DNA from 2 places in the Rhodoferax sp. LS1P39 genome. Region 1 is predicted to be linked to the other one. Evidence: predicted binding sites of a transcription regulator. Region 1 holds the regulator's gene; the other holds the start of a gene.
The links. The regulator FNR, encoded in region 1, switches genes on or off when oxygen is low (the NO sensors DNR and NnrR bind a similar motif). The targets are predictions, from matches to a motif close to TTGATNNNNATCAA.
Positions count from the first base shown of each region.

Region 2: a site for FNR is predicted at 2,799-2,812, ahead of cydD (thiol reductant ABC exporter subunit CydD). Genes of this name have one in related genera too.

Region 1 is NZ_JBWMAV010000013.1:114,353-118,348, reverse strand. Features, by position in the region: gene AC097O_RS18780 (sulfite exporter TauE/SafE family protein) at 1-223, opposite strand, end outside; gene hemN (oxygen-independent coproporphyrinogen III oxidase) at 388-1,776, opposite strand; gene fnr (fumarate/nitrate reduction transcriptional regulator Fnr) at 1,903-2,622, shown strand; gene AC097O_RS18765 (hypothetical protein) at 2,600-2,851, opposite strand; gene AC097O_RS18760 (FixH family protein) at 2,864-3,121, opposite strand; gene ccoG (cytochrome c oxidase accessory protein CcoG) at 3,133-3,996, opposite strand, start outside.
Region 2 is NZ_JBWMAV010000001.1:76,323-80,318, forward strand. Features, by position in the region: gene cydC (thiol reductant ABC exporter subunit CydC) at 1-1,050, opposite strand, end outside; gene cydD (thiol reductant ABC exporter subunit CydD) at 1,047-2,735, opposite strand; gene AC097O_RS00295 (META domain-containing protein) at 3,060-3,524, shown strand; gene gshA (glutamate--cysteine ligase) at 3,592-3,996, opposite strand, start outside.

The DNA of each region.
Region 1 (3,996 bases):
CGGCAGATTGGTCTACCAGCCAAGCCAGGTTCTGCACGGCAGCGGCGGCCAATGCCCCCGCCAACGTGTAGCCCAGCAAGCGCCCGGCCTGCAGTTGCAACATGCCTTGGCGGGCCCCGGCCACGCGTACCACGCCCGCGCAGGCCGCGCCGCACATGCCTGCGCAGTGCGGGCCACCAGCAAGGCCCATGAGCAGGGCGGTCCAGGCTAGGTTTGTGAGCATGGGGTCAAGCCCTCACCCCAACCCTCTCCCCGACGGGGAGAGGGAGTCAGGCAGGACATCTGGCCCCCACCCCGGCCCTCCCCCGGAGGGGGAGGGTGAACATGTATGGCCCCCTCCCCCGCCGGGGGAGGGTTGGGGTGGGGTGGGGGCAGCGCGTGTGGGCATTAGATGATCCGGGAAAACCGGGCGCGGTTCTGGTCGGCTTGCAGGTAGCGGTCGAACACCATGGCCACGGCGCGCACAAAGAACCAGCCGGTGGCGGTGACCTGGATGCTGCCTGCATCCACCGTGGCCATGCCCGCTTGCACCAGGGGCTGCAGGGCCTGCAGCTCGGCGGCAAAGGTGGTTTTGAAGTCCACCAGGTAGGCCAGTTCGATGGATTCAAACTGCACCATGCCCTGGCACATGATGGCCATGATGATGGCCCGGCGCACCACGTCGTCGCGGCCCAGGGCCAGGCCGCGCACCACCGGCAGCTGGCCCTGGTCGATCATGTCGCAGTAGGCCTCCAGGGTCTTGGCGTTCTGGCTGTAGGTGGCACCGATGCGGCCAATGGCCGACACGCCCAGGCCGATCAGGTCGCAGTCGGGCTGGGTGCTGTAACCCTGGAAATTGCGGTGCAGCCGCCCCTGGCGCTTGGCCACGGCCAGCGCGTCGTTGGGCAGGGCGAAATGGTCCATGCCCACGTAGACGTAGCCCGCGCCCATGAGTGCGTCCAGCGCCTGCGACAGCATGGCCAGCTTGGCCGCACCGGTGGGCAGCTCGGCGTTCAGGATGCGGCGCTGGGGCTTGAAGCGCTCGGGCAAATGGGCGTAAGCGTACAGCGCGATGCGGTCGGGGCGCAGCGCCACGATCTGTTCCAGCGTGTGGGCGAACGAGGTGGGCGTTTGGCGCGGCAGGCCGTAGATCAGGTCGGTGTTGATGGACTCAAAGCCTAGGCGGCGGGCTTCGGCCACCAGGTCGAACACCTGCTGCGCGGGTTGCACGCGGTGCACGGCCTTTTGTACGTCGGCATCGAAGTCCTGCACGCCAAAGCTCAGGCGGTTGAAGCCCAGGGCGGCCAGGGCGGCTAGCCGGGTCGCATCCACGGTGCGCGGATCGACCTCGATGGCGTATTCACCGCCGGGGGCCAGGCTGAAGTGGCGGCGCAACAGGGCCATGAGCTGGGCCAGCTCGGCATCGCTCAAAAACGTGGGGCTGCCGCCACCCAGGTGCAGCTGGCTGACCGCCCGGCCCGTGCCCAGCTGGGCGGTGTGCAAGAGCATCTCGCGCTCCAGGTACTGCAGGTAGGCCGCGCCGCGCGCGTGGCGCTTGGTGATGATCTTGTTGCAGGCGCAGTAGTAGCACAGCGACTCGCAAAACGGGATGTGTACGTACAGCGACAGCGGCAGGGCGGTGGCGGTGTTGCGGCGCAGGCGCAGGGCGCGGGCGTAGTCCTCGCCGGTGAAGGCTTCCACGAAGCGGTCGGCGGTGGGGTAGGAGGTGTAGCGCGGCCCCGGCACGTCAAAACGCTGCAGAAGTTCGGTGGGGACGCGGGGTAATACATGGGTCATGGCGAGCGCTTTTGTTGCATCCCTGCAATGTGCCGCGAAGGGTCCGGGCCTCCCTTGACCTGGATCAACACCCCTGCAGATCGATGTGTTGAGAATAAGGCCACACAAAAAGTCCATACTACGTGCATGACACCTATCGCCATCAAAGTCGCCTGCTCGAACTGCAATCTGCGTGAGCTGTGCATGCCGCTCGGCCTGAACCAGGACGAGCTGGACCGCATCGACGGCCTGGTGGCCGTGCGCCGCAAGGTCAAACGCGGGGCTACGCTGTTCCGCAACGGCGAGACATTTACCGCGCTGTATGCCATCCGCACCGGGTTTTTCAAGACCTCGGTCACCACCGAGGACGGGCGCGACCAGGTCACCGGCTTCCAGATGGCGGGCGAGATCATCGGCTTGGACGGCATCGTCAACGACCAGCACACCTGCGATGCAGTGGCGCTGGAGGATGCCGAGGTGTGCGAGATGCCGTTTGAGCGCATCGAAGAGCTGTCGCGCGAGGTCAACGCCCTGCAGCGCCATGTGCACAAGATCATGAGCCGCGAAATCGTGCGCGAGCACGGCGTGATGCTGCTGCTGGGCAGCATGCGGGCCGAGGAGCGGCTGGCGGCCTTTTTGCTGAACCTGGTGCAGCGCCTGCACGCACGCGGCTTCTCGCCGCTGGAGCTGGTGCTGCGCATGACGCGCGAAGAAATCGGCAGCTACCTGGGCCTGAAGCTGGAAACAGTGAGCCGCACGTTCTCGAAGTTCTCCGAGGACGGCATTGTCGAAGTCAAGCAGCGCCACATCCGCATCCTGGACACCGACGCGCTCAAGCGCATCGTCAATCTGCAGACCTGCCAGTAGGCACATTGTTCACCGGCTGACTGACCAGCAGGGTCAGGCTGCTGATCGCCGCTGCCACCGCCCAGAAGGTAAAAAAGGCCAGGCTGTACACGCCTTGCCGCGACCATTCCAGCGACTGCCCCTGCCATTGCAGGCTGTTCGGGTCGACCACGGCAAACACCAGGCCCTCCAGCAGGCAGGCGCCTAAAAAAGCCGGCCACAACACACTGATCCAACGCGGGGGTGCCATTGCGTGCTCCGCTTATTTGGGCCGCACCGCGCCAGGCGGCGTGGCGGCGTGGTTGCGCCCCTGGATGGCGGGGGCCAGCGAGCCCTGGGTGGCCAGGGTCTGGTTGATGTTCAAGCCCTGGCGGTAGTAGTCCTGGGCCAGCACCGGGTCTTGCTGGGTGAATGCGATCCAGGCGGTGACCACCCCGGCCACCACCACCACCAGCGGGCCGGAGATCACCAGCCAGACATGGCCGTATTTCCACCAGGGTTTAGGGGTGTTGTCAGACATGGCTTCTCTCCTTATCGGGGCACGATGAACGTGGATTTTTCGGATATGCGGTGCTTGCCGTCGGCACTGGCGATGTCGAACACCACCGGGTGCGAGCCGGGCGTGGCCGAGCCGTAGGGGATGTGCAGGCGCACCGCCACCCAGCGCGACGCCACGGCACCCACCTCCACCTCGGTCTCCGATGCCACCACCAGCCCGGCCAGCCCGTGGGCCGACAAGGTGTAGCGCTGGGGCAGCTCGGTAGCGTTCATCACCTGCAGCCGGTAGACGTTTTCCAGCTGGCCCCCGCCCACGATGCGCGACAAGGCGGCGCGGTCGCGCACCACGTCCACCTTCAGCGGGGTGCGCAGCAGCAGCGTGGCCAGCAGCGCGGCCGCAATGGTCCACAGCAGCGCGGTGTAGATCAGCACCCGGGGCCGCAGCACCCGGCGCAGGATCTGGCGGGCGTTCCAGCCCCCGGCCATGCCGTTCTGGGTGGCAAAGCGGATCAGGCCCCGGGCGTAGCCCATTTTGTCCATCACGCCATCGCACACGTCCACACAGGCGGCGCAGTTGATGCATTCGTACTGCAGGCCCTGGCGGATGTCGATGCCGGTGGGGCAGACCTGCACGCACAGGGTGCAGTCCACGCACGAGCCCAGGCCCAGCACCGCCAATGCATCATTATTGGCCTTGCGGGAGCGGGCACCGCGCGGCTCGCCCCGGCCCGTGTCGTAGCTGACGATGAGCGTGTCCTTGTCGAACATGGCGCTCTGGAAGCGGGCATAGGGGCACATGTACTTGCACACCTGCTCGCGCATGAAGCCCGCGTTGCCATAGGTGGCGGCGCTGTAAAACAGGCCCCAAAACACCTCCCACGAGCCAAAGCTCAGGTC
Region 2 (3,996 bases), on a different contig from region 1:
CACACTGACCGCGTTGAGCTGCAAGGCGAAATCTGTGCCGCCGCCGACGGGGGGGCTGGGTTGCTCGGCCTGCGCCATGCGCGGAGCCAGCCGCCGGGCGGCACGCCAGCTGCGGCCTGCCTCCAGCGCACCCCGGCGCAGGGCCGCAAAGGGTTCGGTGGCGGTCAAGGACAGCAGCAGGGCCAGCGCCGCGGCGGGGGCACCGATGCGGCCCTGCTCCACCAGCGCGGCAGCGGCCAGCAACACCGCCACCAGCGTCAGGCTGCCCGCCATGCCGTAGGCCGCACCAGTGCGGGCTTCCAGGCGGTTCAAGGCCAGATCGGCCCGGGCCAGTTGCTGGTCGGCAGCGGCCAGGGCGGCCCGCTGGGCCTGCAGTTGCCCGGCCATGGCCAGCTCGGTCTGGCCGGCCACCAAATCGACAGCGCGCTCCCGCAACTGCTCCAGCGCATGGGCCCGGCGCACCGCTGCAGGCCCGGCCCGCTGCGCCACCACCAGGGCGATGCCCCAGCCCGCACCCAGCAACCACAGGGCTAACAACACCCCCAGCCAGGGCTGCATGAAACCCAGCACCAACCCCGCCAGCAAGGCCGCGCCCAGCGCCGCCAGCGCGGGCACCAGCAGGCGCAGGTACAGCGACTCCAGCGCGTCGATATCGGCCGTCAGGCGAAACAGCAGGCGGGCGGGTTGCGCCAGCAGTTGGCGCGCCGCATCGGGCCGGGCCCAGCCGCGGAACAGGCGCTCGCGCAAATCGGCCAGCGCGGCAAAGGTGGCATCGTGGGTGACCAGCCGCTCGGCATAGCGCGAGCCGGTGCGCCCCAGGGCCAGCAGACGGATACCTGCCGACGGCATGAACACATCAAAATGCAGCGCGGTGGCCGCCTGCAACCCGGCCAGGGCGGTGGCGGTGATGAACCAGCCCGACAAGCCCAGCAAGGCCATACCGGCCAGCACCGTCAGGGCCGCACACCCAGCCCCCAGCGCCAGGCGGGTGCGCTGCGTGGCCCAGAACATGGCCAACACCACCTGCACATCGTGCCAGCGCTGGTTCATGCTGCGGCCCTCACCGGACCGGCATCCAGCTGCACCACCCGGTGCATGCGGGCGGCCAGCACCGGGTCGTGGGTGGCGGTGATCAGGGTCTTGCCCTGGGCGAACTGCAGCAGCGCATCGGCCACGGCCTGGGCGGTTTCGGTGTCCAGATGGGCGGTGGGTTCATCGACCAGCAGCAGGTCGGCATCGGCATGCAGCACCAGCCGGGCCAGCGCGAGGCGCACCAGCTCGCCGCCAGACAAGCCGGTGCCGCCCTCGCCCAGCGCCACATCCACACCCGCCTGGGCCACGCGGCCCAGACCGGCCTGCTGCAGCGCCGCCACCACACCGTGCGCCGCCACGCCGGAACGGCCCAGCGCCACATGCTCCTGCACCGAACCCGCAAAAATATGCGGCTTTTGCCCTATCCAGCCCATGCGTTGGCGCAGGGCCGACGCGGAGGCTTCGGTCAGCACCACGCCGCCAATGCGGATGCGCCCCTGCTGCGCAGGCACCAGGCCCGCCAGCAGGTGCAACAAAGCCGTCTTGCCCGCGCCGCTGGCCCCCATCAGCGCCACATGTTCGCCCGCAGCCACCCGCAGCGCTAAACCGGCAAACACCGGAGCCTCACCCGCATGGCCAAAATGCAGATCGGTGACCTGTACCGACGGTGTGCCCAGGCTGTGCAGACCGGCGGGCGGCAACGCAGCCCCCGGCAAGGGCACGCCGTCCTGGGCCAGCGCTTCCAGCGCCGCCAAAGCGGCCTCGCCCGCAGCGCGGTCGTGCCACACCGCTGCCAGTTCGCGCAGAGGTTCAAAAAAGGCCGGGGCCAGCAGCAGGATGAACAGGCCCTCGCCCAGGCCCAGGCGCTGCCCCCAGCTGCCCCAGGGGATGCTGCCCAGCAGATGAAAGCCCACATAGACCGCCACCATGGCCACACCCAGGGCCGCAAACAGCTCCAGCACCGCAGAAGACAAAAACGCAATCCGCAACACCGCCATGGTGCGCTGGCGCAACGACTGCGCCGATGCCCCCAGGCGGTGGGCGGTGGCATCCACCGCATCCAGCGCGCGCAAGGTGGCCAGGCCCCGCAGCCGGTCGAGCAAAAAAGCGTTCATCTGGCCCATCTCCACCATCTGGGCGGCGCTGGCCGCCTGGGCGCGCCAGCCCACCAGCGCCATGAAGATCGGAATCAGCGGGGCCGCCAACAGCAGCACCAGGGCTGCCGCCCAGGAAAAATAGGCCACGGTGGGCAGGATCAGCAGCGGCACCACCATGGCCCGCCAGCGGGCCGGTTGGTAGCGCACCAGGTAGGGCAACACCGCCTCGGCCTGCTCGGCCACCACGCTGGCAGCCAGGCCGGAAGCGGGCCGGGCGGCATCCAGCGGCGAACGCGCCGCCAGCGCTGCAGCCACCCGTGCGCGCAGGTCTGACACGTATGGGCGGGCGACGGCAAACACCCGGCGCAGGCCCCAGGCCTCGGCTGCCGCACGCAGCGCGCCCAGCAGCAGCACCCCGGCGGCGGGCCACAGCACCGCGGTTGCGTCGACGAGCCCCGCAGGACCGGCCAGGCGGTGCACGGCCCAGGCCAGCAAGGCGGCTTGCGGCAGCCACAGCACGGCGGCCAGGCCCTGCACCACACCGCCCAGGCCCCAAGGGGTCAGGCTGCGCAAACGGGGTTGGGATGGGGACTGGGTGTTTTTCATCTTTTAATGATTGAAATTTCAGTAATTACTGAAATTTCAATCATTAAAATTATATGAATAACTTTGATCCGGGTCAAACATGCCGATGCTGCACCACCGCGCGGTGTTGTGAAATGGCAGATTCCCGCGCCCAAGTTAACCCCGCCAATCCGGGACAAGCTTGTGGATAAGCCGGGCAAACCCCTGTATGCCCAGCCTAAGTGCTTGTTTTCAAAAGATAAAGCTTGCAGTGCTTAATATTTAGGCAACTTGCACGAAGCACCGGCACGGCGGAATGCGCCTACCATGGACAGGTCCTGTTAGCGGTTGAAAAGGAGAATTTTTATGTCTATCCGCCTGGCTGTTGTGCTGGCCGTCGCCGCCCTGGCCTTCTCGGCCTGCGCCACCAAGTCCGCCCCTTCCGGCCCGGCGCTGGAGGCGCGGCTCAGCGCCCAGCGCTGGACGCTGCAGTCGGCCACCGATGGCCAGGGGCAGGCGATCAAGGCACTGTTTCCGCGTGCTGACCCGCGCTTGACGGTGGAGTTCAAAGACGGGCGCGTGGGCATCCGGGGTGGCTGCAACGCCATGGGCGGCAGCTACCAGATCGACGCGGCGAGCCGTTTGCAGGTGGGGCCGCTGATGTCCACCCGCATGGCCTGTGCGGGCGGGCTGATGGAGGCCGACCAGGCCCTCAGCGCCCTGCTCGCCCAGCGCCTGCAGGTGCGGCTGGACGATGGCCCGGCCCCGGTGCTGCGCCTGCTCTCCGATGCCGGGCAGACGCTGGTGTGGGCGGGTGTGCCCACACCGTAGATGCTATAGTTTAAATAGCTTCTAGTGCTTATGGAATAAGCGCTAGAGGCCTATTTCACCCTGAAAATCATGCTGTCACAGGAGACGACGCGACCCGGCGGTGTTTCACCACCAGGCGCTCGGGCGACAGGTACTGCGGCAGGTACACATCAAACGGCATGGTGTCGGCGGCTTCGATGGCTTTCTGCGCGGCCACCGACGCGGTGGTCATAGCCTCAAAGCGGTCCTGCTGCTCGGCACTGAACGGCAGGTCCAGCAGGTGCTGGCGGGTTTGCAGCGACTGTTGGGCAATGAAGGGCACGAACGATCCGCACGCGGTGTCTTGCATGGCGGCCAGCACGCGGGCCGACGACAGCAGGCTGGGGTCGGCCAGGGCGGCATCGGCAGCGGCCAGTGCGTCGCTGTACAAGGTGCCGCCGTGCACGGCATCCAGCGCAGCAGCGATGGGGCGGCACTGGGCCACCAGGTCGCT